Regions from separate parts of the Streptomyces sp. NPDC018610 genome, predicted to be linked through region 1. Evidence: riboswitches for the same ligand, from Rfam matches in the RefSeq annotation. Region 1 holds a riboswitch; each other region holds the start of a gene.
What was found. Region 1 has a riboswitch for cobalamin ahead of ACH5A8_RS00255 (cobalamin biosynthesis protein). Riboswitches for the same ligand answer to the same signal wherever they lie in the genome.
Positions count from the first base shown of each region.

Region 2: it holds a riboswitch for cobalamin, as region 1 does, so the genes downstream of both, ACH5A8_RS06950 ((2Fe-2S) ferredoxin domain-containing protein) here and ACH5A8_RS00255 (cobalamin biosynthesis protein) in region 1, are expected to answer to the same signal.
Region 3: it holds a riboswitch for cobalamin, as region 1 does, so the genes downstream of both, ACH5A8_RS06855 (acyl-CoA thioesterase) here and ACH5A8_RS00255 (cobalamin biosynthesis protein) in region 1, are expected to answer to the same signal.
Region 4: it holds a riboswitch for cobalamin, as region 1 does, so the genes downstream of both, ACH5A8_RS06905 (CbtB-domain containing protein) here and ACH5A8_RS00255 (cobalamin biosynthesis protein) in region 1, are expected to answer to the same signal.

Region 1 covers NZ_JBISAL010000001.1:50,252-57,788, reverse strand. The annotation lists gene cobN (cobaltochelatase subunit CobN) at 1-2,773, opposite strand, end outside; gene ACH5A8_RS00260 (cobyric acid synthase) at 2,770-4,302, opposite strand; gene ACH5A8_RS00255 (cobalamin biosynthesis protein) at 4,299-5,297, opposite strand; cobalamin riboswitch at 5,397-5,541, opposite strand; gene ACH5A8_RS00250 (hypothetical protein) at 5,964-6,194, opposite strand; gene ACH5A8_RS00245 (anion permease) at 6,229-7,537, opposite strand, start outside.
Region 2 covers NZ_JBISAL010000002.1:345,833-353,369, reverse strand. The annotation lists gene ACH5A8_RS06970 (ATP-binding protein) at 1-1,128, shown strand, start outside; gene ACH5A8_RS06965 (universal stress protein) at 1,134-1,700, opposite strand; gene ACH5A8_RS06960 (SAV_915 family protein) at 2,018-2,344, shown strand; gene lysA (diaminopimelate decarboxylase) at 2,359-3,687, shown strand; cobalamin riboswitch at 3,901-4,023, shown strand; gene ACH5A8_RS06950 ((2Fe-2S) ferredoxin domain-containing protein) at 4,082-4,480, shown strand; cobalamin riboswitch at 4,597-4,741, shown strand; gene ACH5A8_RS06945 (DUF4430 domain-containing protein) at 4,903-5,391, shown strand; gene ACH5A8_RS06940 (cobalamin-binding protein) at 5,405-6,325, opposite strand; gene ACH5A8_RS06935 (hypothetical protein) at 6,366-7,537, opposite strand, start outside.
Region 3 covers NZ_JBISAL010000002.1:323,654-331,190, forward strand. The annotation lists gene ACH5A8_RS06845 (alpha/beta fold hydrolase) at 1-149, opposite strand, end outside; gene ACH5A8_RS06850 (IS110 family transposase) at 182-1,279, opposite strand; cobalamin riboswitch at 1,845-2,072, shown strand; partial or broken gene ACH5A8_RS06855 (acyl-CoA thioesterase) at 2,194-2,523, shown strand; gene ACH5A8_RS06860 (short-chain fatty acyl-CoA regulator family protein) at 2,615-4,048, opposite strand; gene aceA (isocitrate lyase) at 4,431-5,714, shown strand; gene aceB (malate synthase A) at 5,829-7,421, shown strand; gene ACH5A8_RS06875 (3-hydroxybutyryl-CoA dehydrogenase) at 7,418-7,537, shown strand, end outside.
Region 4 covers NZ_JBISAL010000002.1:333,967-341,503, forward strand. The annotation lists gene metE (5-methyltetrahydropteroyltriglutamate--homocysteine S-methyltransferase) at 1-881, shown strand, start outside; partial or broken gene ACH5A8_RS06885 (citrate/2-methylcitrate synthase) at 970-1,142, opposite strand; gene ACH5A8_RS06890 (histidine phosphatase family protein) at 1,263-1,883, shown strand; gene ACH5A8_RS06895 (hypothetical protein) at 1,862-2,200, opposite strand; gene ACH5A8_RS06900 (CbtA family protein) at 2,348-3,100, opposite strand; gene ACH5A8_RS06905 (CbtB-domain containing protein) at 3,122-3,343, opposite strand; cobalamin riboswitch at 3,380-3,523, opposite strand; gene ACH5A8_RS06910 (ECF transporter S component) at 3,805-4,629, opposite strand; gene ACH5A8_RS06915 (ABC transporter ATP-binding protein) at 4,626-6,272, opposite strand; gene ACH5A8_RS06920 (energy-coupling factor transporter transmembrane component T) at 6,269-7,405, opposite strand; gene ACH5A8_RS06925 (hypothetical protein) at 7,426-7,537, opposite strand, start outside.

The sequences.
Region 1 (7,537 bases):
AGATACGGACCGTGACGTCGATGCGCGGCCGGCCCAGCTCCTCCAGCGGGACCACCTCGAATCCGGTCACCCGGCGCGAGGCGTCGTCCCACACCGGACGGCAGCCGAGCAGCGCCAGGATCTCGGCGATGTCGTCGCCCTGGGTGCGCATCGCGGAGGTGCCCCACACGGTCAGGCCGACGGACTTCGGGTACGCGCCGGTGTCGGTCAGGTAGCGCTGCACCAGCGAGTCCGCCAGCGACTGGCCGACCTCCCAACTCAGCCGCGACGGGATCGCCTTGGGGTCGACCGAGTAGAAGTTCCGGCCGGTCGGCAGCACGTTGACCAGACCCCGGGTCGGCGAGCCGGACGGGCCGGCCGGGACGTAACCGCCGTCCAGGGCCCGCAGGATGTGCCCGATCTCGTCCGTGGTGCGGGCCAGCCGCGGTACGACCTCGGTGCAGGCGAACTCCAGCACCGCGACCGCCTCGGGCAGTTCGACGCCCAGCACCTCCCGCACCAGGGCGGCGCTCCCGTCCGCCGCCCAGCCGCGCGCCTCCATGCCCTCGGCGAGCCGCCGGCACAGCTGCTCCAGCAGGTCGATCGCGTCGGCGGCCGACCGCGACGGCCCCTCCACCAGGTCCGTCAGCTCCACCGGGACCTTCACCGGGGCGCCCGGCTCGGCCAGCAGCTCCTTCTCCACCAGTCCGAAGTGCTCGGCCAGCGAGGCCCGCAGACCGGGCAGCGCGTCGGCCTGGCCGCCCCACACCTGGGAGGCGCGCAGCACCGCGAGGACCAGGTTGACCCGGGGCTCGCCGACCGGGCCGCCGCCCAGGATGTGCAGGCCGTCACGGATCTGCACGTCCTTGATCTCGCACAGATAACCGTCGATGTGCATGACGAACTCGTCGAACGCGTCGTCGTCCGGCTGCTCGTTCACATGCAGGTCGTGGTGCAGTTCGGCGGCCTTGACCAGCGTCCAGATCTGGGCGCGGACGGCCGGGGCCTTCGCCGGGTCCAGGTCGGAGACGAGGGCGTACTCGTCGAGGAGCTGCTCCAGCTTGGCGAGGTCGCCGTAGGTGTCGGCGCGGGCCATCGGCGGGACGAGGTGGTCGACCACGGTCGCGTGCCCGCGCCGCTTGGCCTGGGTGCCCTCACCGGGGTCGTTGACGATGAACGGGTAGATCAGCGGCAGCTCGCCGAGGACCGCGTCCGGCGCGCAGCCGGCGCTCAGGCCGAGGCCCTTGCCGGGCAGCCACTCCATCGTGCCGTGCTTGCCCATGTGCACGATCGCGTCGGCGCCGAAGCTGTTGTCCAGCCAGCGGTAGGCCGCCAGGTAATGGTGGGAGGGCGGCATGTCGGGGTCGTGGTAGATCGCGATGGGGTTCTCGCCGAAGCCGCGCGGCGGCTGGATCATCACGACGACGTTCCCGAACCGCAGGGAGGCGAGCACGATGTCGTCGCCGTCGACGTACAGGGAGCCCGGCGGCTCGCCCCACGCCTCGGTCATCGCCTCGCGCAGCTCCGGGTCGAGCTCCGCGAACCACGCCCGGTAGTCGGCGAGCGGCACCCGCGCGGGCGCGGCGGCCAGTTGCTCCTCGGTCAGCCACTCCACGTCATGGCCGCCGGCCTCGATGAGCCGGTGGATCAGCTCGTCGCCGTCGTCCGGGTATTCGGTCAGCGCGTACCCGGCGTCGCGCAGCGCGTCCAGGACGCGCACCGCGGAGGCGGGGGTGTCGAGGCCGACCGCGTTGCCGACGCGGGAGTGCTTGGTCGGGTACGCGGTGAAGACGAGGGCGACCTTCTTCTCGGCGTTCGGCTTGTGCCCGAGGCGGGCGTGCCGTACGGCGATCCCGGCGACGCGGGAGGCCCGCTCGGGGTCGGCCGCGTACACGGGCACGTCGTCCGGGCCCTGTTCCTTGAAGGAGAACGGGACGGTGATCAGCCGGCCGTCGAACTCGGGGATCGCGACCTGCATCGCCGCGTCCATGGGGGACAGGGCGGCGTCCGACCCGTCCCAGGAGGCCCGGGAGGAGGTGAGGCAGAGCCCTTGCAGGACGGGCACGTTCAGATCGGCGAGCGCGCCGACGTCCCAGGCCTCCTCGTCGCCGCCCGCCGACGCCTGCGAGGCGTGCGTGCCGCCGGCGGCCAGCACGGTGGCGACGAGCGCGTCCGTCTTCGCCAGCAGTCCGTACAGCGCCGGGTCGGCGTCGCGCAGCGAACCGCAGTACACCGGGAGGGCGTTGGCGCCGTGCGCCTCGATGGCGTCGCACAGGGTGTCCACGAAGGCGGTGTTGCCGCTCAGTTCGTGGGCGCGGTAGAAGAGCACGCCGACGGTGGGCCGGCCCGCCACCAGGGCGCGGTCGCCGTGGACGCCGAACTCCGGCATCTTCCGCGGCTCCTCGAAGCCCTCGCCGGTCAGCAGCACCGTGTCGGAAAGGAACCGGGCCAGCTCGGCGAGGTTGGCGGGGCCGCCCTCGACGAGGTAGCGCAGCGCCTCGGCGACCACACCGGCCGGGACGGACGACTCGGCCATCAGCTCCGCGTCCGGCACGGCCTCGCCGCCCAGCAGCACGGTCGGCACGCCGGACGCCTTCAACGCGGCGAGCCCGTCCTCCCAGGCCCGCTTGCCGCCGAGCAGCCGGACGACGGCGACGTCCGCGCCCTCGAGCAGCGCGGGCAGCTCGCCGGCCACGTCCACCCGGGTCGGGTTGCCGATCCGGTAGGCCGCGCCGGAGGCCCGGGCCGCCAGCAGATCGGTGTCGGCGGTCGACAACAACAACACTGTGCTCATGCGGGCGCTCCCGGTGGGATGAAAGGCAGTCCTTGCGGCGCGCCGGACTCGATGAGCCGCCACAGCGCGTCCGTGTCCGCGTGCTGTTCGATCAGGTCGCCGAGCCGGTCGAGCTGCTCCTCGCGCAGCGCGGCGAACGAGGTGTCGGGCGCCGGGGTGAAGCGGCGGCCCGCGGCGGCGGCCACCTCGCGCAGGAACGCCCGCCGGAAGCCGTCCGACTCCAGCGAGCCGTGCCAGTGGGTGCCCCAGACGGCGCCGGCCCGGCAGCCGTCCAGGCTGTGTCCACTGCCGTCGGAGATGAAGGCTTCTCCCCCCTCGACGGTGGCCACCCCGTGGTGGATCTCGTACCCCTCGACCGGCTCGCCGAGGGCCTGCCCGGACGGCCGGGTGAGGGTCTTCTCGCGGGCGAAGCGCACCCGCACGGGCAGCAGTCCGAGCCCGGGGACCGCGCCGGCGCGCGACTCGACCTCGTCCTCGATGTGCTCGCCGAGGATCTGGAAGCCGCCGCAGACGCCGAGCACCGGCAGACCCTCGGCGGCCCGGCGCACCAGGGCGTCGGCGAGGCCGCGCTCCCGCAGCCACCGCAGGGCCCGGACCGTGCCGCGAGTGCCGGGGACCACGACCAGGTCCGCGTCGGCCAGTTCCTCCGGCCGGTCCACGAACCGCACCACCACGCCCGGTTCGGCGGCCAGCGCGTCCACGTCGGTGAAGTTCGACATCAGCGGGATCGCGCAGACGGCGACGCGCAGCACGTCCTCGCCGACCGGCGGGGCGACGACGGACTCCCGCACGGCGCCGCGCAGGGAGACCCGGAGACCGTCCTCCTCGTCGATGCCGAGCCCGTGCCGGAACGGCAGCACGCCGTAGGTGCGCCGCCCGGTCAGTCCCTGCAGCATGTCGAGGCCCGGTTCCAGCAGCGAGACGTCGCCGCGGAACTTGTTGACGAGGTACCCGGCGACCAGCTCCTGGTCCTCGGGGGACAGCAGGGCGACGGTGCCGAAGAAGGAGGCGAAGACACCGCCGCGGTCGATGTCGCCGACGACGAGCACCGGCAGCCGCGCCCCGCGCGCGATGCCCATGTTGACGATGTCGGTCCGGCGCAGGTTGATCTCCGCCGGGCTGCCCGCCCCCTCACAGATCACCGCGTCATACGTGCCCCGCAACTCGGCCAGGCAGTCCAGGACGGTGCCCAGGAGCTTCTGCTGCCGCCCGCCGTGGTAGCCGCGCGCGCTCAGCTCGCCGACCGGCTTGCCCAGCAGCACCACCTGGCTGCTCTGCTCGCCGCCCGGCTTGAGCAGCACCGGGTTCATCAGCGCGGTCGGCTCGATCCGGCACGCCTGCGCCTGCATGGCCTGCGCCCGCCCGATCTCGGCGCCCTCGCGGGTGACGAACGAGTTCAGGGACATGTTCTGCGCCTTGAACGGCGCGACCTTGACGCCCTGCCGGACCAGCCACCGGCAGATCCCGGCGGTGACGACGCTCTTCCCGGCGTCGGAGGTGGTTCCGGCGACGAGCAGACCGCCGCTCATGACGTACGTCCCTTCCTCGGAGGAGTGCGCGTGGGGCCCCCGCTCTCCGGCGGGGCGCCGAGGAGGCGGCGTCCGAGGAGGCGTGCGGCCGCGCAGGTGCCGAGCGCGAGCCAGCTCACGCGCCGGGAGAGCCGTACGGCCCGGTCGATGTCCGCCACCTGGACGGCGCGTCCGTCACCGTTGAGTACCGGCCGGTGCTCCACACGCCCCCCGTACGACAGCGTGCCGCCCAGCCGCACGCCGAGCGCCCCCGCGAAGGAGGCCTCTACGGGCCCGGCGTTGGGGCTCGGATGCTTGCCGGCGTCGGCGCGCCAGGCCCGTACGGCCCCACGCGGATCGCCGCCGGCCGCGGTGGCCAGGACGGCGGTCAGCCGCGCCCCGGGCCAGCCGGCCACGTCGTCGAGGCGGGCGGAGGCCCACCCGTAGCGCCGGTGGCGGGGCGACTTGTGGCCGACCATCGCGTCGAGCGTGTTGACCGCCCGGAACCCGAGGAGCCCCGGCACGCCGGCGAGGGCGCCCCAGGTGAGCGCGCCGACCACCGCGTCGGAGGTGTTCTCGGCGACGGACTCCACGACGGCCCGCGCGATCCCGTCGGCGTCCAGCGCCTGCGGGTCGCGCCCGCACAGGTGCGGCAGCCGGGCCCGGGCGGCCTCGACGTCGCCGGACTCCAGGGCCCGCCCGACGGCGCGGGCCTCGCGGGCGAGCGAGGTGCCGCCCACGACGGCCCAGGTGGCGACGCCGGTCAGCGCGGCGGAGGCGGCGGGGGAGGTGCGGACGGCGCGGGCGGCGACGGCGCCCAGCGCGGCGGCGCCACCGGCGCACACGGCGGTGTGGAGGGCGCCCCACCCGCGGTGGTCGCGCCACAGCACGCGTTCTACGGCGCCGGCGGCCCTGCCGAACGCGGCGACCGGGTGCCCGCGGCGCGGATCGCCGAGGAGGAGGTCGCCCAAGAGGCCGGCGGCGGCGCCGTACGCGAAGACGCGATCGGCACCCATCGGGTCAGCCCGCCGCGGGGGCGGTCAGGGTGTCGCTGGTGACTCTCGGTCGGCAGCCGCGCATGGCGATATGTCCTCACTCAGGGTGTCCACGCCCTGGTTCGACGAGACCGGCGGTGAGAGTTCCTGGCTCCCGGGAAGGTTCCTCCCCGGTCACAGTGGCGGGACCGCGCCGGATTCACACCGGGCTTCCTCTCCTGCCGCCGTACATGGCCCCGGCAGTCCACCACGCCCCGCGAACACCAGTCAACTTGCCGTTGACCTGCGCCGGGGTACTGAGATGAGGCCCACACCGCCCCCGCGCGCCCTGCGCACCCCACACGTCTCCCGCGCGCCGCGCATGCCTGTCCACGGACCGCGCCCACGGCGCTCGCCCTCCCGGCCCGAGTGCGCCGTTCGCCCCATGACGCCCTCCGACCTGCGGGTACGGAGGGCGGGCACGGCGGGCGGGCAGGGGCGCACGGCCGGACATGGCTCCGCCCCGCGCGGACCGCTCGTCGGCGGCCACCGCGCGGGGCGGGGGAGGGGGCTGGGTGTCGGGGAGGGGGTCGCGACGCCGTGGCCGGTCCGGAACGGGTCAGTCACAGGCCGGGTCGGCCCCGGACCGGGTCGTGTCCCAGCCGGGTCGGCCGTGACCGGCCCGGACCGGTCTCGTCCGGCCCGCGCTCAGCCCTTGCCCATGATCAGGTAGATGCCGTAGCCGACGGCGGCGGCGCACGCGGCGAAGCAGACGTACGCGCCGGTGACCGCCAGCGCCCCGCCGCCGTCGCCGTGGGCGACGGCCCGCTCGCGGCGGGAGAGGCCGGCGATGCCCAGGGTGAACAGGCCCACGAGGCCTACGGTGACCACGAGGCTGACGCCGAAGACGGAGCCGAGGGCTGCCCAGTCGATCTTCATGCTGATGCTTCCTTGGGGGAGCGGAGTGCGGGACTCAGACGGTCGCGGCCGGCGGGACCGCCGCGGTCGCGGGGGCCGTCGGCGGCGTCGTGCCGAGGTCGATGTCGATACGGGGCGCGGACGCCGGGGCGGGGATGGTCGCCGCGAGTTCCTCGGCGAGCAGGGCGACGGCCGGGGGCCCGGCGAGCGGGACGGCGGGCGCCGCGGCGGGGACGTCGGCGACGGTCTCGGCGACGGCCTGGGCGGGGATCACGGCCGCGGGGGCGGCCGGGGGCGGGGCCACGGCGGCGATCGCCTGGGTCACCACGCCGGCCGGCTCCTCGGACCCGTCACCGGTCCCGGCGACGTTGGTGTGGTCGACGACCTGGCGGCGGGAGATCTTCCAGATGGCGGCGCTGGAGCCGATCAGGAACACGGCGACCAGCGCGGTGCCCCAGTCGCCGAGGCCCGTCACGGCCTCCGCGCCCGCGCCGACCAGCGCCGCGGCCGGCAGCGTCAGCACCCAGGCGACGGCCATGCGGCCGGCGGTGGACCAGCGGACCACACCGCCCTTGCGGCCGAGGCCCGCGCCCATCACCGAGCCGGAGACGACGTGGGTGGTGGAGAGCGAGAAGCCGAGGTGGGAGGAGGCCAGGATGGCGGCGGCCGAGCTGGTCTGGGCGGCGAAGCCCTGCTGCGGCTGGAGGTCGGTGAGGCCCGAGCCCATGGTGCGGATGATGCGCCAGCCGCCGATGTAGGTGCCGAGGGCGATGGCCAGGCCGGCCGAGAGGATCACCCAGGTGGGAGGGTTGGAGCCGGGGGCGATGGCGCCGCCGGCGATCAGGGCGAGGGTGATGATGCCCATCGTCTTCTGCGCGTCGTTGGTGCCGTGGGCCAGCGAGACCAGGCCGGCGGAGGCGATCTGGCCGACCCGGTGGCCCTTCTCGGCCGCCCTGCCGTCCGACTTCCCGCCGACGGTGTACGACAGCCGGGTCGCGGCCAGCGCGGCGACGCCCGCGACGACCGGGGCGGCGACCGCCGGGATCATGACCTTGGTGACCAGGACGCCGCCGTGCACCGCGTCCATGCCGGCGGAGGCGATGGTGGCGCCGATCAGACCGCCCATGAGGGCGTGCGAGGAACTGGACGGGAGCCCGACCAGCCAGGTCAGGAGGTTCCAGAGGATCGCGCCGACCAGGGCGGCGAAGATGACCTCGGGACGGATGCCGGTCTCGTCGACGAGACCCTTGGAGATCGTGTTGGCGACCTCCACGGAGAGGAAGGCGCCCACCAGGTTCAGCGCGGCGGACATGGCCACCGCGACCTTGGGCTTGAGCGCGCCGGTGGAGATGGTGGTGGCCATC
Region 2 (7,537 bases), on a different contig from region 1:
GCCTCGGTGGTGGACCTCGCCGCCCGCCGCACCCATCAAGCCGCCCGGCTGCGCGCCGAGTCCGAGATCCTCTCCTTCCTCGCCGGCAACGTCCTGCGCGGTGAAACCTCCTTGGAGGAACTGCTGGAACGGGTCCGCGAGACCTTCGGCATGGAGTCGGTGGCCCTGCTGGAGCGGACCGGTGAGACCGCGCCCTGGACCTGCGCCGGCAGCGTGGGACCCCGGCCCGCGAAGGTGCCGGAGGATGCGGACGTCGACGTCCCCGTCGGCGACCACATGGCCCTCTCCCTGCGCGGCCGCGTCCTGCCCGCTGCCGACCGCCGCGTGCTGGCCGCGTTCGCCGCGCAGGCCGCCGTCGTCCTGGACCGCCAGCGGCTGCAACGCGAAGCCGACCGCGCCAAGGAACTGGCCGAGGGAAACCGCATCCGCACCGCGCTGCTGGCCGCCGTCAGCCACGACCTGCGCACCCCGCTCGCAGGCATCAAGGCCGCGGTCACCTCACTCAGGTCGGACGACGTCGAATGGTCCGAACAGGACCGGGCGGAGCTGCTGCAAGCCATCGAGGAGGGCGCCGACCGCCTCGACCACCTCGTCGGCAACCTCCTCGACATGTCCCGCCTGCAGACCGGCACCGTCACCCCCATCATCCGCGAGACCGACCTCGACGAGGTCGTGCCCATGGCGCTCGGCGGCGTGCCCGAGGACAGCGTGGACCTGGACATCCCCGAGACCCTGCCCATGGTGTGGGTCGACCGCGGGCTGCTGGAGCGGGCCGTCGCCAACGTCGTCGAGAACGCCGTCAAGTACAGTCCGCCGGGGGAGCGGGTGCTGGTGTCCGCGAGCGCCCTGGCCGACTGGGTCGAACTGCGGGTCGTGGACCGCGGCCCCGGCGTCCCGGACGAGGCCAAGGACCGCATCTTCGAACCCTTCCAGCGCTACGGCGACTCCCCGCGCGGCAACGGGGTCGGCCTCGGACTCGCGGTCGCCCGCGGCTTCACCGAGGCCACGGGCGGCACCCTGCACGCCGAGGACACGCCAGGCGGCGGCCTCACCATGGTGCTCGCCGTGCCCACGGCCCCGGCACGGCGTCCGGAGCAGCCGGACCTGCCGGCCACCGCTGCCCGCTGAGGAGATCAGGCGCCGGGCGGCACGGCCTCGATCTCCCGCTGCAGGCGCCCCGTGTCCAGCGGCAGCCGCAAGGCATTCCTCCGGTGCACGGCTGCCAGCGCTGCCTGCAGCGGTGACGGCGGCACCGCGAGAACGGGGCACGCGGCGCGGGCGAGACAGTAGCGGCTGACCGAGGGCCACAGCGCACGGTGCAGTCGGCCACGACCGCCTGCGCCGACCACGAGGACGTCGCCCTCCCGGCCGGCTGTCCGCACCAGAGCCGGCCCGGGTGCGCCTCGTACGACGAGCGCCTGCCCGGGCACCCCGGTGTCCGTGCTGCCGAACACGTCGCACAGCGCCTTGAGCAACCGCTCCCGCGCCAGTCGGTCCCACTCCTCGGCCATGACGGCCGCGGCCGGGAGCCTGCGGGCGGCAGGATCCCCGCCGGGCGGCTCCCAGGCCAGCACCGGCCAGAGCTCCGCCCCTCGGCGCCGGGCCTCCTCGGCCGCCCGGCACAAGGCGGTGAGACTGCCCGGCGAGCCGCTCACTCCCACCACGAAACGAGCGGCTGAGGACGGACGGGACTCGGACATCGCTTTCACCGTTCTGCACGCGCCGGCAGCGGCCTCCGCGCCGGCGATTCTTATCGGAACCGCTTCCATCTCACCTCCGCCCGAGGCTTTCGAACAGTCCGCACGCCCGTTCTTGGCACCCTTCTGACGTCCCTTTCCACGCCCGCTCGCCAGGGCGTCAGCGTCCCGTCAAGGTCGTCCCCATCACCATCAACATCCCGTCAGGGCACGTCCGGAATCTGGGAACACCGGGCATACCGTCGAGCGCGAGCCCCGGTCCGCCTCCCCGCGTCCGGGGCACCCAGATCCCACGCTTCTTGCCTATCGGGAGGCACCCCATGGCAGAACTCCGCTACGGCGAAGACCCCGAGCCCTCCGATCCGTCCCCGGCCGGACCCCTGTACGTCCCGGTCCGGCCGGGCCCCTGCGGCTGTGTGGCCCGGCTCTTCCGCACCCCACTCGGCGACCGCACGGCCGTCGGCTTCACCTCCGCACTCCGGCTGACCGCCACGCTCGGACCCGACCAGGCGTGGATCCCTCTCGCCGAGCCTGCACTGCGTGCGCTGGCAGCCCCGCTCGGTGTCACCACCGTCACGGTGGACCCGCAGCTCACCGCCCCGGCCACCAGGCCGATGCCCGCACCGACACCGGCGTTCGCAGCCTGAAAGGGGAGGACACGATGACCACGGTTCACGAACCCATCACTGCTGCCGCTGAGTTGGCGGTATGGCCCGCTTCCACCACCGAGCCCCGCACGGGCGACCTCGCCGTGGGCGGCGTACCGCTCGCCGAGGTCGCCGACCGCTTCGGCACCCCCGTCTACGTCCTGGACGAGGCCGAGGTCCGCGACCGCTGCCGCACCTACCGGGACGCCTTCCCGGACGCCGAAATCGCGTACGCGGCCAAGGCGTTCCTGTGCCGGGCCATGGCCCACTGGATGGACGAGGAGGGCCTCGGGCTCGACGTCTGCTCCGCCGGTGAACTCGAACTGGCCGTCACCACCGGATTTCCAGCCGAGCGGATCCTGCTGCACGGCAACGCCAAGTCCCCACGCGACCTGGACACCGCGCTGCGCCTGGGCGTCGGCCGCATCGTCATCGACAGCCCCTCGGAGATCGCGAGGCTGGCGGCGGCAGTCGGCCCGGACGGGCACCAGAAGGTGATGGTGCGTGTGGTGCCCGGGATCAGCGCCGGCGGACACGAGAAGATCCGCACCGGAACGGACGACCAGAAGTTCGGCCTGTCGATCGCGGACGGCTACGCCCAGCACGCCATCACCCGCATCCTCGACCAGCCCCAGCTCGAACTCACCGGCCTGCACTGCCACCTGGGCTCCCAGATCACGAGTGTCAAGCCGTACCTCGTAGCCGTGCGCCGCCTGGTCGGCCTGATGGCCCGCCTGCACGAGCAGCACGGACTGGTCCTGCCCGAACTCGACCTCGGCGGTGGCCACGGCATCGCCTACCGCCCCGGTGAGCCGGCCCTGGACCTGACGGCGCTGGCCCGCAAGGTCCGTACGGAACTCGTTGACGCCTGCACGACGGCCGGGCTGCCCGTTCCCCGGCTGATCATCGAGCCGGGCCGGGCCATCGCGGGCCCCGCCGGGATCGCCGTGTACCGCGTCCTGTCCGTGAAGCACACCGGTGAGCACGTGTTCGTGGCCGTGGACGGCGGCATGAGCGACAACCCGCGCCCGGCCCTGTATGGCGTCCGGTACACGCCGCGCCTGGTCGGCCGGCACAGCACGGCGGACCGCGCCCGGGTCACCGTGGTCGGCCGGCACTGCGAGGCGGGGGACACCCTGGCCGCCGACGCGGAACTCTCCGCCGACGTACGTCCCGGAGACCTGCTCGCCGTCCCCGTGGCCGGCGCCTACCACCTGTCCATGGCTTCCGGCTACAACCTGGTCGGCCGCCCGCCCGTGGTCGCCGTACGCGACGGATCCGCCCGCCTTCTTGTACGCCGCGAATCCCTGGAGGACATCCGCAGCCGTGACGTGGGCCTGTAGCCCCAGATGTCTCCCGGGCGGGTCGGTCTTTTCTCCCCATGCCGACCGTCCCGCCCGGGCCGTGCAGGAAAGCGCACGCCTGCCTCCCGACAGACACTGACTGGACCGCACGATCGGCCCTGGCGAGGCCCCGATGTCTGCTCCTGTGCCCCTGACGGCACTGTCATCCAGATGTCCTGAGATGATGACCGGGACAACAGGCGACGGCGGTCCGAGGAAGCCGGTGTGAATCCGGCGCGGTCCCGCCACTGTGACCGGTGAGCGAATTCCGGCAGGCCACTCCCCAGTGCGGGGTGGGAAGGCGGGGCGAGCGGCGACCCGGGAGCCAGGAGACTCACGCGGTCGCCTCCTCGAGCAAGGCCGGGGCGGATCTCCCCGGGAGGGGAGTGGTGTGATGCCCGAGAGGCCGGCGAAAGAGGCGTCAGGCGAGACTGTGGAGGGGAAGGGTCCGGTGCCCTGCCGAGTAGTCGTATGCCGCGATTGCTGCTGTGGCAGCCCCAAGGTGACCGGAATCGATCACGCCGCACAGACCGCGCGGCTGCGGGCGGAGGTGCCGGTGCGCATCTCCGAGTGCCTCGACGTGTGCGACCAGGCCAACGTCATCGTCGTACAGCCGTCCGCCGCCGGCCGTGCCGCCGGTGCCCGGCCGGTCTGGCTGGGGCTCGTCAACGACACGGACGCGACGGAGGACATCATCGCCTGGGTACGCGCCGGCGGCCCGGGAATCACTCCGTTGCCGGACATCCTCGACCTGTATGCCTTCACCCCTCCGCGCCGCACTGGTACTTCCTGAGGCTTGCGCGCCGGTGGGCTCCCACCCCGTAGCGCCGGAGAACCAATGTCGTGAAGTCCGAATGAGGGGCGTCAAATCCCCATAGGATGAGCACAGTTCGACCGCACACAGGACCGTGATCGGTGTGCGCGCGAGCTGTCAGCACGACAACCGCATAGGCGCGTGACTGGGGGAAGCCGGTGGGAGTCCGGCGCTGACCTGCAACCGTGTGCGGCCGTGAGGCCGCGAGTCGGGATACCCGGCGCGTGCCGCGAATCGCTTCCCACTGTCATGGTCTGCAGCGCGGAGCCGAGAGCCTCGTTCGGGTCGCCCCATCCGGTGCGTCCAGCCGTCGTGCACCACGGCGATGGACCCGCCTTCTCAGCCGCGGGTCCCGCTCGTACGGCGATGGGCTGCGGGCCACCCATAGGAAGGCTCGAGCCTTGCACCGTACATCCGCACGCCGCACCGTGATCGCCGGGGCCGCTCTCGGACTCGCCCTCGCCTCCGCTCCGGCGGTCGCACACGCCCAGAGCACGCCCGGCACGAACGCTCCCGTCAAGGTGACCCTCACTGTGCAGGGTCTGGACGGGCTGCTGTTCAAGGGGAAGATCAGAACCCGTGGCCACGAGGTCACGACGACCACAGGCGGCACGCACAGATGTGACGGCACCAACGGCGGCGCCAACCCCTCCGCCGTGCCGACGCCCACGGCCGCGCTCGACGACGCGGCCCGCAAGCGGCACTTCACCTGGGACGGCACCTGGTACGCCTCGTTCGACGACTTCTCCGTCGACACCATCAAGAACGTCAGTGGGGGCGGCGCCGCCTACTGGAACATCTCCGTCAACGGCACGCCGACTCCGGTGGGCGGCTGCCAGTTCAAGCTGAACGCCGGCGACAAGGTCGCGTTCACCTGGACGGCGTTCTGACCCCTGCCCGTGATCACCTGCCGGGGAACGGACGTGCCTCGGCAGGTGTGACCGGCTCTCCGGCCCGCTCGCCGTGGAGGACGTGGGCGAGCACCTCGGCCCCGCGCACCACGCGTGGTCCGGGGCGGTTGAAGTAGGCCGGGCCGTCCAGCACCCAGACACGGCCGGATCGAACCGCAGGCAGCTCGGACCAGCCTGGCAGACTTGTCAGCAACTCTGCTTCCCTTAGCGTGCGTTCAGGAGGAAAGCCGCACGGCAGGACCAGGACCACGTCCGGCCGTGCGGCGCGCACCGCCTCCCAGGTCATCGGCTTGGTGTGCTCGCCGGGCGCGGCGAGGAGAGCTTCGCCGCCGGCGGTGGTGATCTGCTCGGGCACCCAGTGTCCGGCGGGCCACAGCGGGTCGAGCCACTCGACCGCCGCCACCCGGGGCCGGGCGCGTCCTGCGACCGCCCGGCGGGCCTGGTCCAGACGGTCCAGCAAGGCCGTCCGCTGCTGCTCGGCTCGCTCCCGGACGCCCAGCAGTTCGCCCACGGTGACCAGGCAGTCCAGGACGTCGTCGAGGGTACGCGGCTCCAGGCTGAGGACCCGGGTGTCGGCGTCGAGCAGCCGCACCGCCCGGCTGGCTTTTTCGTAGGACACGGCGCAGACGTCGCAAAGATTTTGGGTGAGGATCACGTCGGGGCGCAGGGCCGCGAGAGCTTCGGTGTCGAGCGTGTACAGCGACGAGCCCGAGTGCGCCGAGCCACCGACGGCGTCGGAGATCTCCTTGCTGGTGAGCGCGTCCTGATCCAGATCCGCCCCAGTCACGACGGGTACGGATGCCACCTCGTGCGGAGGCCAGTCGCACTCGTGGGTACGGCCGACCAGCCGGTGCGACAGTCCGAGCTCGGCGACGATGTCGGTCGCGGCGGGCAGCAGGGAGACGATGCGCATACTCCGACTCTAGGTCTCCGCCGTGACCGACAGGGCTGCGTCAGGCGCCCCAGCGCACGGCGATCGTGTCGCCGACGCCGACGACGGTGCTGCGCGTGGCGGAGGTGAAAGCCGAGCCGTCGATGCTGACCTTCCATGTGTTGGATCCGCTGTTGGCCTTGCCGTTGACTGCGGTGACGGTTCCGGTGCCGGAGGACGGGGTGACGCTCGTGACGCAGCCGGACGGCGTGGCGGCGCTGGTGGCCGCGTCGAGGACGGCGCCCAGCGTGGTCGTCGAGCCGGTCGGCGTGAGCGCGACGGAGCACACCTTCAGGTTGCCCGCGCCGTCGTCCACGGTGAGCCCCAGCTTCGTGGCTGTTCCGGAGGTGAGGGAGGACTGGCTCACCCACTGGGGCGCGCCCGGCGTCGTAGGAGCCGGCGGGGTGGCCGTGAAGCCGCCGCCTGCCACGGCCCGCAGTCCGTCGATGGACGCGTACGCCGTCGGTGAGGTGTCGGTGGGCAGGTACTTGAACCCGCCGCCCGGGTTGAACTGCTGCGCGATCAGGAAGTCCACTGGTGTCTTGCCCATGGAGGTGAGGAAATCACCGGTCTGCGAGTTGATGCCGCAGGCGTTCAGACCGGACACAGCCCAGCCGTTGGAATCGGTGTTGACCCCGAACATGGCGTTGAAGGCGCCGCTGTTCGGCACGAGCTTGCTCTTCAGGAACGCCTTGGCCTGCACGATGTCCGTGTCGGTGTTCGGCACGCCCGACACGCACAGGGCCGCCATCGCCGCTCCGGTCATGTCGATGTCGCTCGCGGCGGAGAGCTGGCTGGGATTGCCCTCCGCCTTGCTGTAGTTCCAGCCGCCGTCGTTGTGCTGGTTGGCCCGCAGGCGCGTGACGACCGCGTCGCGCAGTGCCTGCGGTATGCGGGCCTGCCCGGACTGTGTCTTGGCGCCGTTCAGGGCGAGCGCGGCGAAGACGGTTCCGTTGAAGTTGGCGGACGTGCCGATGTAGCCGGGTTCGGCGGTTTGCCAGTAGCCGTAGATGTCGGCGATCAGGTTACGGGAGGCGGAGACGCGGGAGGGGTCGATGCCCGCGGCGTAGGCGTTCAGCGTGGCGCGCTCGTAGTCGGTGACGACGGGGGAGGCGGAGGGCCAGCCGGCGGTGGAGAGCAAATTGCGGTAGACGGTTCTGGCGTTCTTGCTCGTGTCGCCGCCGGGTGTCACGT
Region 3 (7,537 bases), on a different contig from region 1:
CGGAAGACCCGCCACTGCTGTGTCAGCTCGGGGACCTGCCGGTCCCACATGTGCCATGTGGTACCCAGTGAGGGACCCAGGATCAGGACCGGAGCGTCTTCTGGCCCGTCAAAGCGGTATTGCAGGGTGTTCGGGGGTGTCTCACTCACGCCCCAGACCCTCTCACGTCTCACGGACGCCCCTATAACGCAGGGGTGCGGGAAACCGGTCTGACCAGGTTGAAGACCTCGCGGGCTGCGTATCGCTTGAGGCATCGGATGATCTCGCGTCGAGTCTTGCCTTCCTGCGTGCGGCGTTCGTAGTACGCCTGGGTGCGCGGGTCGTGGCGCAGCCGGGTGAAGACGATGCGGTGCAGGGCGGCATTGGCCTGGCGGTCGCCACCATGGTTGAGCCGGCGCGTGCTCCGGCGGCCAGAGGAGTACTCGATTGGGCTGACTCCGCAAAGGGCAGCAAAGGATGCCTCAGTGTTCAGCCGCTCGGGATTGTCCCCCATGGTGATCAGGAGAGTGACGGCGCTGTCCGGACCGATGCCCACCGGTTCGAGCAGCTGTGGGGCGTGGCGTTCGACGAGCCGGGTCAGGCGCTGGTTCAGCTCATTGATCTGTCCGGTGAGCTGTTCGATGCGCTCGGCGAGCATGCGCAGCGTCAGGTGGGTGGCCTGGGCCACCGCGTCCTCGTCTCCCCCGTCATCGGGTGGGCTGAGGGTCGCGCAGGTGCGGAACAGCTCGGCGTTGCCCAAGCTCGACAACCGTTCCCGCAGGGCGGGGTCGGCGATGACCAGGACGGCCTTGAGCTGGTTGATCGCCTGGGTGCGGGCCTTGACCGCGGAGTCCTTGGCGAGCTTGTACATCCGGGCGCTGTGCACCGGACCGTCACCGGACTTGGCCCGGGCCCGGGCGCGACCGCTGAGCACGGCCCGCGCGGCGGCCTGCGCATCGAGCGGGTCTGACTTTCCCAACTGCCGGCGGGCCGAGCGGTCGGGCCGGTTCACCTCATATACCTCGACCTGCTGCGCTAGCAGGTAGCGGGACAGGCCCGCGCCGAAGGTGCCGGTGCCCTCGACGCCGGCCCGGCGCACCGTCCCCCGCTTGCGGGCCCAGACAAGAAGCTGCCGATAGCCGACTGTCGTTGCCGGAAAGGACTCGGTTCCCAAGATCTTCCCGAGCGGGGAGATCACGGCGGCGACGTGAACCTCGCCGTGCGTGTCCACGCCCAGCACGACTTCTCTCCGCACGAGAGGATCCGTACTGGAGGAGGTGCTGCGCTGTCTGGTCGTCATGGTGGTTCGCCTTCCGGTGGTGACGTGGTGGGTGGATGACACCGGCCCGCTAGGAGCGGTCTGAACCGTGATGGCGCCGGAACTCGGCAAGGCCCCTATTGGGACACGTCCTGGGGCTCGGTACCTGCAGGTGCCATCCCGCAACGACAGTCGACACGCCTGTGACTGGACACTTCGGTCATAGATCTCATGAGTCAGACCCCCGTCCGAGACAGCACTGTGCAACCGTCCCATCGATTCCGGGACAACGGCCTGACCCGACCACAGCCGGATGACCTCGTCGGAACAGGTACTCAACCTGCCCTGGAAGAGCCGACGAGAAGTCAACTCTTCGTCAGCTCCTGACCGGCATCGGCGGACGGCCTGTGACCCGTCGTACCGGAGGTCCTGCCTCCACCATGGCACGAACCGACCTTTCATCAGGTGGATGCCCTACACGGTCCTCGCCCTTGACGTGCGAGCACCGGTGGAAACTCCCCTGTTCGATGTGCGGCGGAATCGCGCCGAGGTGTCTGGCGGGCAGGAAACTGGAGGCGCCCGGGATCGGCACCACGAGCGCGGCCCGTAAGCTGGCCGTGCAGCTGGTTCGCCCCGTCCGCCAGGCGGGATGCGTCGCAAGAGGGAACCCGGCGGGAATCCGGGACTGCCCCGCAGCGGTGAGCGGGAACGACCGCCGTCATACGCACTGGGCCCGAGGAGGGCCTGGGAAGCGACGGTCAGTAGGAGTCCTCCTCGGTGAACGACGAGGACGCGCCCGCGAGTCCGAAGACCTGCCAACTGCCCGCGCCCCTATGTGTGCGCGGTTACACCCCTGCCGCGACTCGCGAAGGAGAGTTGACGTGGCCGACCGGAACGCCACCCTGCCCACCCCCACGAAGCCCCCGGCCGACTCCCGGGTGACGCTCGCGCACATCATGAGCGAGCACGACACCAACCTGTACGGCACCATTCACGGTGGCGTGGTGATGAAGCTGATCGACGACGCGGCGGCGGCTGCCGCCGGGCGGCACGCCGACGGGCCGGCGGTGACCGTGTCCGTCGACCGGATGACCTTCTTGGCCCCGGTGCGCGCCGGCGACCTGCTCACGGTGCACGCCGAGCTGGAACGTGCGGGGAGGACATCCATGACGGTCGGGGTCAGGGTGACCGCCGAGCGGTGGAACGCCGCCGGTCCCGGCACCGAGGTCGCCACCGGGCGGCTCACGTTCGTCGCCATCGATGCCGACGGCAAGCCCCGTCGCGTGTCGGCCCTGGCGGAGGCTGGAGCCGGGTGAGGGCCCACACCCGCCGTTTCCGCGCACAGCGGTTGCGGGGAGTCGTTCTCCGACGCCGGCCCTACGCCCGGCCCGCCTCGCGGTCCGATGGGGCGTCGGGGCCGGTCACCGGGTAGGGGACGAAGGTGCTGCTGTCGGGGTCGATCCGCAGGGCACGTCCGAGCGGCGGTGCGGCGCGTTGGGGGCATCCGAGGCGCTCGCAGACCCGGCAGCCCATGCCGATGGACGTGGCGGCCGAGGCGTTGTCGAGGTCGAGGCCGTCGGAGTACACGAGGCGATGGGCGTGGCGGATCTCGCAGCCCAGGCCGATGGCGTACGTCTTGCCGGGCTCGCCCCACCCGCCGCGGTGCCGGGTGATAGCTCGGGCCGTCCAGAGGTACCGCTGGCCGTCGGGCATCTCGGCGATTTGAACGTGGATGCGGCCGGGGGCGGCGAACGACTCGTAGACGTTCCACAGTGGGCAGGTGCCGCCGGCCCGTGAGAAGTGGAACGCGGTCGCAGACTGGCGTTTGGACATGTTGCCGGCCCGGTCGACCCGGACGAAGGAGAAGGGCACGCCGCGCAGGCGGGGGCGCTGAAGGGTGCTCAGGCGGTGGCAGACGGTCTCGTAGCCGAGGCCGTAGCGGTCGGTGAGGCGCTCGATGTCGTAGCGGAACTCCTCGGCCGCCGTGTGGAAGGCGGTGTACGGAAGAATCAGCGCGGCGGCGAAGTAGTTGGCGATGCCGATGCGGGCCAGCGCGTGGGCGGGTGAACCGGGTTCGAAGTCCTCCTCAGCCAGCCTGCCCAGGCCCTCGTCGTACTCCAGCAGGGCGAGCTGCGTCGCCATGCGGAAGGCACGCTGGCCGGGCCGCAGGCGCGGGGACAGGTGGAGGGTGCGAGTCCGCCGGTCGTAGCGGTGCAGCCGTTCGCCCGGCTCCGCGGCCAGGTGAACGCCATGAGATCGGGCGAGCCTGGCCGTGAGGGCCCCGATCACCTCGCCGGGCCGTACTCCGATCTCGTCGGCCAGGTGCTCGGCGGCGAGGTCGGTGTCGTGGAGATAGTTCTGGCGACGGTAGAAGAAGTCCCGGATCTCCTCGTGCGGCGACGGCGCGGTGCCCCGGTCTCCGTCCCGGCCGTCCGTCACTCCGGCCAGCCGCTCGGACAGGAGCTGGTTGCGGCGGCCCAGTTCGACCAGAACCTGGGCGACCGCGGGCATCCGGGACGCCAGGTCGGCCAGATCGGACTGGGTGACCCTGGCGGCGGTGATCTCTCCCGTCAGCGCCTCGCGCAGGTCGGCCACGAGGCGGGTCGTGTCGCGGGCCGAGAAGAACCCGGGGTCGACGCCGTAGGTCTCGGTCAGCCTGAGCAGGACCGGCACGGTGAGCGGACGGGAGTCGTGCTCCATCTGGTTCAGATAGCTGGGGGAAAGGCCCAGAGAACGGGCGAACTCCGCTTGACTCATTCCGCGTTCCTCACGCAGTCTCCGCAACCGCGCCCCCGCGTAGGTCTTGCTCACCGCCCGTTCCTCCCTGCCGGGGATTTGGTTTGGTGATGGTACGGGATCAACCAGTGGTAGGAGCATTCGCAGACTTGGCAGAACGCTGCCCGAAGATTCGCAGAAGTTGGCTACTGTCCAAGCTTGATGGCACTGAGTGCCAGTGTCAGAGTCATAGTGCGGCCCGCCGGACCCGGCAGACGCCTCTCGGGACCGGGGCACGATTCACTGCCCTGACGTCGGAGCCCTGGGATCCGCGACGTCTGCGCCCGGCAGCATTGCTCACCTTCGTCTCCCGGGATGACGGCGGGCCGCATCACAGCGATTCGACACGCAGTGCCACACCCGTCGTTCAGGACAGGCGGAATTGGCAATCTGCACAGACCGAGAGACGGTGACCGTCATGGCAGAAGCGAGGACGCAGACAGCCGAGGAACTGGCCCGACGCTGGGCCACCGACCCCCGGTGGCAGGGCATCGAGCGCACCTACAGCGCCGAGGACGTCGTCCGGCTCTCCGGCAGCGTCCGCGAGGAGCACACCCTGGCCCGGCGCGGCGCCGAGCGACTGTGGCGCCAGTTGCACGAGCAGGACTACATCCACGCTCTCGGCGCGCTCACCGGCGGCCAGGCCGTCCAGCAGGTGAAGGCCGGTCTGCAGGCCATCTACCTGTCCGGCTGGCAGGTCGCGGCCGACGCCAACCAGGCCGGCCACACCTACCCCGACCAGAGCCTCTACCCCGCCAACTCCGTGCCGCAGGTGGTGCGTCGGATCAACAATGCGCTCCTGCGCGCCGACCAGATCGCCACCGCCGAGGACGGCGGCGACACCACGGACTGGCTGGCACCGATCGTCGCCGACGCGGAGGCCGGCTTCGGCGGTCCGCTGAACGCCTTCGAGCTGACCAAGGCGATGATCGCGGCGGGTGCGGCCGGCATCCACTACGAGGACCAGCTCGCCTCGGAGAAGAAGTGCGGCCACCTCGGCGGCAAGGTCCTGGTGCCGACCTCCCAGCACATCCGCACCCTGAACGCGGCCCGGCTCGCCGCCGACATCGCCGACGTGCCCACGGTCGTCATCGCCCGCACCGACGCGCTCGCCGCCAACCTGCTCACCACCGACGTCGACGAGCGCGACGCCGAGTTCGTCACCGGCGAGCGCACCGCCGAGGGCTTCTACCGCGTCCGCAACGGCATGGCGCCCGTGATCGCGCGCGGCCTGGCCTACGCCCCGTACGCCGACCTGATCTGGGTCGAGACCGGCACCCCTGACCTGGACCAGGCCCGCGAGTTCGCCGAGGCCATCCACGCGCAGTACCCGGACCAGATGCTCGCCTACAACTGCTCGCCCTCCTTCAACTGGAAGGCTGCGCTGGACGATGACCAGATCGCAAAGTTCCAGCGGGAGCTGGGCGCGATGGGCTATCGCTTCCAGTTCATCACCCTGGCCGGCTTCCACTCCCTCAACCACGGCATGTTCGACCTCGCCCGTGGCTACGCCGAGCACGGCATGACCGCCTATGTCGACTTGCAGGAGCGGGAGTTCGCCGCGCAGGCGCAGGGCTTCACGGCCGTCAAGCACCAGCGGGAGGTCGGCACCGGCTACTTCGACCTGGTCTCCACCGCCGTCAACCCCGCTTCCTCGACAACCGCGTTGGCCGGTTCCACGGAGGAGGAGCAGTTCCACTAGGCCGGCCCTTCAGGACCTGTCCGGTCTGCCCCGGGTGTCCGGGGGTCGTACGACCGTCCCCGTCCGACCCCCGCATCCCGCACCCGCCCGCCCGCCCTGCCCGCAGGAGAAGCGATGTCCACCAGTGCCCTGACCCACCGTGTCCGTGTCCTCGCGCCCCCTGGCGACCGGCACGACGAGATCCTCACGCCCGCCGCCCTGGACTTCGTGGGCCGCCTGGCCGCGGCCTTCGGCCCACGCCGGTCGGACCTGATGAGGGAACGCCGCCGGCAGGTCCTGCGCCTGACGTCGGGCTCGCCGCTCGACTTCCCGATGGTCACCTCCGCCATCCGCGCCGACGCGACCTGGCGGGTCGCACCACCCGCCCCCGGGCTGACCGACCGTCGCGTCGAGATCACCGGCCCACCGGACCGCCGGATGACCGTCAACGCCCTCAATTCCGGGGCCAAGGTCTGGATGGCCGACTTCGAGGACGCCACCGCACCCACCTGGAACAACGTCGTCGGCGGCCAGCTCAACCTGCTCGACGCCATCGAGCGCCGCATCGACTTCACCACACCGGAGGGCAAGGAGTACCGGCTCGGCGAACAGCTCGCCACCATCGTGGTCCGGCCGCGCGGCTGGCACCTGAACGAGGAGCACCTGGAGTACGAAGGCCGCCCCGTGCCCGCCGCGCTCGTCGACTTCGGCCTGTACTTCTTCCACTGCGCCCAGCGGCAGATCGACGCCGGGCACGGCCCCTACTTCTACCTGCCCAAGCTGGAGAACCGCTACGAGGCCCGGCTCTGGAACGACATCTTCGTCACCGCCCAGGACCTGCTCGGCATCCCCCGCGGCGCGATCCGCGCCACCGTCCTCATCGAGACGATCACCGCCGCGTTCGAGATGGAGGAGATCCTCTACGAGCTGCGCGAGCACAGCGCCGGCCTCAACGCCGGCCGCTGGGACTACCTGTTCAGCCTCATCAAGACCTTCGGCCACCGCACCGACTTCCTCCTGCCCGACCGCGCCAAGGTCACGATGACCGCCCCCTTCATGCGCGCCTATACCGAACTCCTCGTGCGCACCTGCCACCAGCGCGGCGCCCACGCCATCGGCGGCATGGCCGCACAGGTGCCGGACAAGGACCCGGCCGCCCACGAGGCCGCACTCGCCAAGGTCCGGCTCGACAAGGAACGTGAGGCAGAAGACGGCTTCGACGGCTCCTGGGCCGCCCACCCCGGCCTCGTCCCCGTCTGCCGCGAGGTCTTCGACGACGTCCTCGGCGAACGCCCCCACCAGATCGACCGGACGCGGGACGACGTGGACGTGACGGCGGCCGACCTGCTCTCCGTGCGCCGCATCAGCAACCCCCCGACCACCGAGGGCGTCCGCACGAACATCGCCGTCGCGCTGCGCTACTTCGCCGCCTGGCTGCGCGGCCAGGGCGCCGTCGCCCTGTACGGGCTCATGGAGGACGCGGCCACCGCCGAGATCGCCCGCGTGCAGATCTGGCAGTGGCTGCGACACCGCGTGATCGACCGGGAGACGGTCCTCGCACTGCTCGACGACGAGATCGCCTCGCTCGGCGCCGAGTATCCCTGGGCTGATGTCCAGGACGTCCGCGCGCTCTTCGAACGGACTGCTCTGGCGGGCGAACTGCCTCTCTTCTTCACCCCTGACGCCTACACCCGGCACCTCGTGCGCCGGACGGGGGCTGGAGCATGAGCGGGGACATCCGGCGCGCCGGCGTCGTGGGTGGCGGTCAGATGGGCGCCGGTATCGCCGAGGTGTGCGCACGGGCCGGGCTCGACACCGTGGTGTGCGAGGTGGACGCGGTCGCG
Region 4 (7,537 bases), on a different contig from region 1:
TCGAGGAGGTGATCACCTTCCAGGAGAAGACCGGCCTGGACGTCCTGGTGCACGGCGAGGCCGAGCGCAACGACATGGTCCAGTACTTCGCCGAGCAGCTCACCGGCTACCTCGCCACCCAGCACGGCTGGGTCCAGTCCTACGGCACCCGCTACGTCCGCCCGCCGATCCTGGCCGGTGACATCTCCCGCCCCGAGCCGATGACCGTCCGCTGGACGACGTACGCCCAGTCCCTCACCGACCGGCCGGTCAAGGGCATGCTCACCGGCCCGGTCACCATGCTCGCCTGGTCCTTCGTCCGCGACGACCAGCCCCTCGCCGACACCGCCCGCCAGGTCGCCCTCGCCCTGCGCGACGAAGTCAATGACCTGGAGGCGGATGGGACATCGGTGATCCAGGTGGATGAACCCGCACTACGTGAGACCCTCCCCCTGCGCGCCGCCGACCGGGCCGAGTACCTGGACTGGGCGACCGAAGCCTTCCGCCTCACCACCAGTGGGGTCCGCCCGGACACCCAGATCCACACCCACATGTGCTACGCCGAGTTCGGCGACATCGTCCAAGCGATCGACGACCTCGACGCCGACGTCATCAGCCTGGAGGCCGCCCGCTCCCACATGCAGGTCGCCCGCGAACTCGCCGCCCACAACTACCCCCGCGAGGCCGGCCCCGGTGTGTACGACATCCACTCGCCTCGCGTGCCGAGCCCCGAGGAGGTGGCGGACCTGCTGCGCACCGGTCTTCAGGCCATCCCCGCCGAACGGCTCTGGGTCAACCCCGACTGCGGTCTGAAGACCCGCGCCTGGCCCGAGACCCGCGCCTCCCTGGAGAACCTGGTCGCCGCCGCCCGCACCGTCCGCGCCGAACTATCTGCCTCGTAACCTGACCGGACACGGAACGAGGCCGGGGCGCCACGAGCGCCCCGGCCCTGCGCTCTCCGCCGGACAGCGCGCCGGCAGCCATGTATCCCTACTCGGCCGTCGGCACCGCCCGCTGGCCCGGTCCCGCGCGGGCGGATCAGAGCGTCGCGGGCGAGTTTGTTCGGTGATGTGGGCAGTCCAGCCGGTCACGCGGCTCATCACGAAGATCAGGGCATCCCGCATGATGGGCACGCGGGAGTCACCGTGGTTGTAGACGCGGTGTGGTACCGAGAGGGTTTATCAGGCCGTCCAGCAGGCGGTGCACAAGACGACCGTGACCCGGCCGTCCCGCAAAGCGGTGGGCACCCACGCCCCCATGACACCGACAGCAGGAGCAGCCCCGTGACCAGTCGCGTCACCTTCGTCTCACCGGCCACGAGCCCATCACTGCGAAGGGCCCGGTTCTACGACGGCGACTCGATCGATGACACCGGCACGGCTCGCGCCCGTGCGGGCGCCGGGTCACTGTCCGTGCCCGCGCACGTGCTCGTGTCCCCGAGTGCGCGCTGTCGGCAGACGGCGAGCGCGCTCGGCCTCGACGGCGGAGAGACGCCGGAGCTGGCCGGGCTGGACGTGGGCCGCTGGCGAGGCCGCACGCTGGAGGCGGTGGCGGCTGCCGAGCCGGAAGCCGTGGCCCACTGGCTCACGGACCCGTGCAGCGCACCGCACGGGGGTGAGTCCGTACAGGTCCTGTGCGAGAGGGTCTCACGGTGGCTGGAGGGAGCGGGGGCTTTCGAGGGTCGTGTGCTCGCTGTGGTCGAGCCGGAGGTGGTGCGGGCGGCGATCACACAGGCGTTGGACCTACCCGCCACTGTTTTCTGGCGCCTCGATGTGCCACCGCTCACGGTGACCGAACTCAGCGGCCGAGCCGGGCGCTGGAATCTGCGGCTCGGACGCCCCCTGGGCGTGCCGGACGTCGACTGGGACTCAACTACCGGCGCTCAGGGCTCTAGGGCCCGGTGACGGCGCAGCAGCGACGCCAACTCGCACCGCAGGCAGGCACCAGCAGCATTCGTCCGGGTGGCCGGGCTTTCGGGGCAGGTCGTCGACGATGTGCGGACCTGCCCGCTGCAGCCCTCCCCCTGTGCGGCAATCAGTGCCTCCAGGTCGCGGAGTAGTTGTTCGGTGCGTTTGGCTTGCTGGGCGAGGACCCGCACCCGGGCGCTCTGGCCGCCGATCTGCCGTCGGCTGGCGATCAGTTGGTCGTATTCCTCCCGGGTGAGGGCGACCGCCTCGCGGCCACCGAGGGTGATGTGGCGCGGCTGGGGGGTTTTGGCCACTCGGTTCCTCCGCTCATCGGCCGGGTGGTCCGCGTAGGGTCGGGCTGCACTACCGAGCCGTACTCACTCTTCCGTCGGAATCGGTGTCCGGAGAACGCCAGAAGGCCCCCGGATGGTTCCGTAGGGCCCTCTGTTGTCCGGAAGGAATCAGTGCGCGGCCGGAACCGCGCGGCCGCTCGCGGCTGCCGCCGGCTTCGGGTGCAGCAGGCGTTCCGCCAGTTCGCCGAAGAGCAGGCCGAAGCCGGCCCACATCGCGGTCTGGATGGCCAGTGCGGACAGCCGGAACCGCCACAGCAGGGCGGCCGGAAAGTCCTTCGGCACCTCGTTGATGACGGGCAGGAACTCGTAAGCCAGACCGATCATGACGGCGAACGCGGTCACCGCGACCACTGTCGCCCACCAGGTGCCGAGACTGGGCGCCAGGCGCTTGCCCAGGAGGGTGGCAGCGACCGCGAGGAGGACGCTGAGCAGCATCATCAGGAAGTACAGCGTGGTCCGCTTGCTGATGGTGTCGGGATCGCCGACCGACGGCGGGTTCGCCGGGTACTTCAGGAAAGGCACGACATAGACGGCGAGCAGAGCGCAGCCGGACAGCAGCAGCGCGGTCGCCCGCGGGCTGAAGCGGCCCACGCGGCCCAGGGCGAAGCAGTACGCGAGGGCGGCGATGCCGCCGAAGGCGACCCCGTAGACGAGGACGCCGGTGGCGAGGCCCGCGGTGGACTGCAGGGAGCGGGAGACGACTTCCATCTCGTGCTCGTGGGAGTGGGCGTCCTCGAAGGCGATCGCCTTGTCGACGCTCGGCTCACCGAGGAGGTAGGCGACGACGAGGGCGAGCACGCCGGCGGCAAGGCCGGCGAGCATGCCCCGCACGAGGAGATTTCTTACCGTTGCGGAGTTCATGGGAGTCGGGCGTCCCTCGCGTCAGTGGCAGGGGAAGCCGAGCAGGTGGCGTGCGTCGTGCACCCACTCGTGGACGTCCGTGCCGTTGAACACGGAGGTGGCGCCCTGCTCGGCGCCGACGAAGTACAGCAGGACCAGCATCAGGATGCCGAAGAAGACCGCCCACGGCGCTATCGCCTTCAGCGGCAGCTTGGCGGGGATGGTGGGAGTGGTGGCTGTCGGCTGGGCGACGGTCTGCGCCATGGCAGAACCTCCTCTGGGAGTTCGCGTCCCATCTCGGTGGTGCACAGGACGACGGCCACGGGTCTGACTCACGCGACACCCGAGAGGTGTCCCGCATACAGTGGCGCGACCGTGCCGGATTCCCACCGGCTTCCGTCTCGCCGTCGTCGATATCGGACAGACCGTACCGCGTGGTGCGGGCACCGGCCAAGACCGCCTTCCTCCCAAGTGATCTTCCTCTCCCACCGCCCGGGACGGTGCGGGTTCGGGCTTCGGGACTCAGCGGTGACCGAACACCGGTGGTCGTTCGTCGACGAAGGCGCCCATGCCCTTCTTCCGGCCGACGGTCGCCAACAACGCGTAAGGGGACCGTTGTCCGAAGCGGACGCCGCGGGTTCCAGGCACACCACTCGGGCTGCGCCGCGGTGGCGACGGCGATCGCAGCCTCGGTCTCGTCCCGATTCGCCAGGGGCATCTCCGAGTCAGCGAGGCTTGGATGCAACCGTCCTCGGGCCCGCGAAGCGCACGGGCGCACTGAAGCGGGCCTTGCGCGCGGCCCGCCGGAAGGTGGTCAGTACGGCTGGCCCCGCCAGCAGCACGCACACGAAGTTGGTGATGGCCCGCCCGGTGTCCCAGCCCAGCGAGGTGGCCAGGTCGAAGGCGACATAGCGATGCCACTGCTCCGTGAAGGGCAGACCCGGCAGGTACGCGATCGAACTGTTGGGATCCAGGGAGAAGGGCCAGAAGGAGAGGTTGAGGAGGAAGCCGAAGAGGTAGCCGGAGAGCGAGCCGTAGACGGCCAGCATCAGCACCTCACGCCGGCCGCTCGCTCGGGGGAGGAATCCGGCGAGCATCCCCACGAAGGCGCAGCCGAACATCTGATACGGCATCCACGGGCCCACTCCCCCGGTGATCAGTGCCGAAGCGAACAGCGAGGTGCAGCCAAGCACGAAGCCGAAACCTGGGCCGTACACCCTTCCTGCCAGGACCAGGACGAAAAAGACGGTCTCGATGCCCGCAGTTCCGGCGCCGAGCGGGCGCAGGGCGGCGTTGACGGCGGAGAGCACGCCCAGCATGGCGAGCGACTTGGAGTCGATGCCGCCCTCGGCGATCTCCGAGAGGACCACGCACAGGACCAGCACCAGCAGGACGCCGAAGATCAGCGGGGGCGCGTAGTTGGAGCCGAACGTGCCCGGCGCGACCACGAAGGGCCAGAAGAAGGCGACGAGTCCGAGGAAGGCGGCCAGTGCCATGATGACGCCGACGCGCGGGGTCAACCGGATGGCATTGCCGATGCGCGTACTCATGGGCGTGCTGCCTCGTCTCGTTCGGTGCCGAGCGCCTGTGCCACTTGGTGGACCGTCAGGAACGGCAGCGGGGAGAGGATCTTCGCCGTCTGCGGGGCGAACGTCGGCGAGGACACGATGACCTCCGTGGTCGGGCCGTCGGCGACGACATCGCCTTCGGCCATGACCACGACGCGGTCGGCGGCCCGGGCGACGAATTCGACGTCGTGCGTGGAGATGACGATCGTCCGGCCCTCCTCCGCGAGAGCGTCCACGATGCCGATCAGTGCCGTCTTGGCCCGGTAGTCCAGTCCCCGGGTCGGTTCGTCCAACAGGACGACCCGGGGCGCGGCGGAGAGCTGGATGGCGAGGACCAGAGTGAGTTTCTGCCCCTCGGAGAGATCTCGGGGATGGGCGGAGTCGTCGATGCCGGGAGCCAGCCGGTCGAGCAGGGCACGCGCCTTGATCTCGGTGCCCGAGTCCGCGTCGGCTTGGGCGAGTTCCTGCTTGACGCTCTCCAGGTAGAGCAGGTCGGTCGGGGTCTGCGGGACCAGCCCGACGAGCTGCCGGGCTTGAGCCGGCGGCACGGAGTGAGGGTCCGTCCCGCCGGTACCGCCGCTCACCCGCACGCTTCCCGCCCGGCGCGGTCCGGAGCCCTGCAGGGCCCACAGGAGCGAGGACTTGCCGGAGCCGTTGCGGCCCATCAACGCGGTGACTTCGCCCGCGTGCAGGTCGAGGTCGACTTCGCGTACGGCGGCGACGCCCCGGTAGGCGACCGTGATGCCGCGCGCGGTCAGCAGCCGCGTCCGTTTGTCGTGCGGCAGCGGCGGCCGGACGGGCACGGGTAGGCGGTCGGCGAGCGTGGCTCGCAGTGGTGCGGCGGCGCGGCGGGCGTCGCGGATGGACAGGGGCAGCGGCGACCATTCGGCAGCCCGGCCGAGCTCCACTATCGGTGGTGCGATGGTGGACGTGCGGAGGATCTCGGCGGGTGAGCCGATGCGGGCATGCCCGTCGCCGGGCAGGTGAATGACCCGGTCCGCGTACTGGACGACGCGTTCGAGGCGGTGCTCGGCCATGATGACGGTGACGCCGAGGTCGTGGACGAGCCGGGTGACGGCGGCGAGGACCTCCTCGGCCGCGGTCGGGTCCAGGGCGGAGGTGGGTTCGTCCAGGACCAGGACGCGCGGGTGGGCGGTCAGGACCGAGCCGATGGCGACGCGCTGCTGCTGGCCGCCGGACAGTTCGTGCAGGGCGCGGTGGCGCAGGTCGGCGAGGCCGAGCAGGTCGAGGGTCTCCTCCACACGCTTGCGCATGGCCGCGGCAGGGATGGCCAACTGCTCCATGGCATAGGCCAGTTCCTCTTCGACCGTATCGGTGACGAATCCGTCGATCGGGTCCTGGCCGACCACGCCGACGACGTCGGCGAGTTCACGCGGGGGGTGCTCTGCGGTGTCGCGGCCGTCGACGGTGACGCGTCCGTACAGGGTGCCGCCGGTGAAGTGCGGCACCAGTCCGTTGACGGCTCCGAGGAGGGTGGACTTGCCGACGCCCGTGTGCCCGACGACAAGGCAGAGTTCGCCCTCCTCCACCGTGAGGTCGACGTCGCGCAGGGCGGGCCCGGCCGCGTCCTCGTACTGGACGGTGACCTGGTCGAAGGTGATCACGGTGTTCCGGCTCTCTGGGCGGGGCTGGGCGGAGGGGCGAGGAAACCGGCCGTTCCAGCGAGGAGGATCGCGGCGGTCGGGACGAGAGGGAGGTCCGGCCAGGTCAGCGGGTAGTAGGTGGGGTTGAGCTGAGCGGGGTCGTAGCCGAGATTGCTGAAGAGCAGGACGGCGGACAGCACTCCGCTGCCGGCGACGGCCCACTCGGGAAGGCTCCAGGGGTCGGGCCGGTAGACGGTGCGGGTGACCCGCCGCCCGCCCAGTCGCAGACCCGCGACGCACAGGACGGCTCCGACGGCCATGGCCGGCAGTCCCAGGAGTGCCGGCGCGGTGGCATCGAGGAGCCCGTACGCCCCCGCGCACAGACCGCACATGCCCAGCAGCATCAGCGCGCCGGTGACGCGGCGGGAGCGCCGGGTGGCAGTGCCCGCCCGGCCGTATCCGCGCGAGTCCATGGCGGCGGCCAGCCGCAGGGAGCGTTCGAGGGCCTCCTCCAGGACGGGCACCACGATGCCGCGCAGCGCCCTCATTCCTCGCGTGCGTGCCGCCCGCAGCTTCTTGGCACGGGCGACGCGTTGCACGCTCTGCACCAGCTGCGGCGCCACGCTGATCGCGACGGTGACCGCCACGCCGAGTTCGTACAGCGCCCCGGGCAGGACGCGCAGCGCGCGTTTGGGGTTGGCGAGGGTGTTGGCGGCGCCGATGCAGCACATCATGCAGGCCAGCCGCAGCCCGTCGGTGGCCGAGGACAACAGTGCCTCCAGCGACACCGGACCGCCGATCCTGATGCCGGCGTACCAGCCGGGGGTGGAAATGTGCGGCAGGGAGAAGAGGAAGTGGTCGCGCGGGGTGATGCCGGTGGCGAAGACCGCGCGGAAGAGGACGCGGATCGCCACGACCGTCAGGGCGAGGTAGAGGTAGTACTTGAAGCCCCGCGCCCACGGGGCTTCGGTGCGCCGGGCCGTGACGACGTAGCCGAGGACGGCGAGCACGAGGAACAGCAGCAGCGGGTTGTCGGTGCGGCTGACGGCGGTGGCCAGGGCGAGGGCCCACACCCACCAGGCCACCGGATGCAGCGTGCGCGGGAGGCGCCGGCCGCCGCTGTCGGACACCGCGGCGGCCGGTGACGCCTCCATGGTCGTACGAGCCACAGCGCTCACTCGGTACGCCGGCGCCGGTATGCCACATATCCGGCGGCGCCGCCGATCAGGACGACGAGCCCGGCGCCGGTGGCGACGGGGACGAGCGAACCCGAGTCGTGCTGGGCA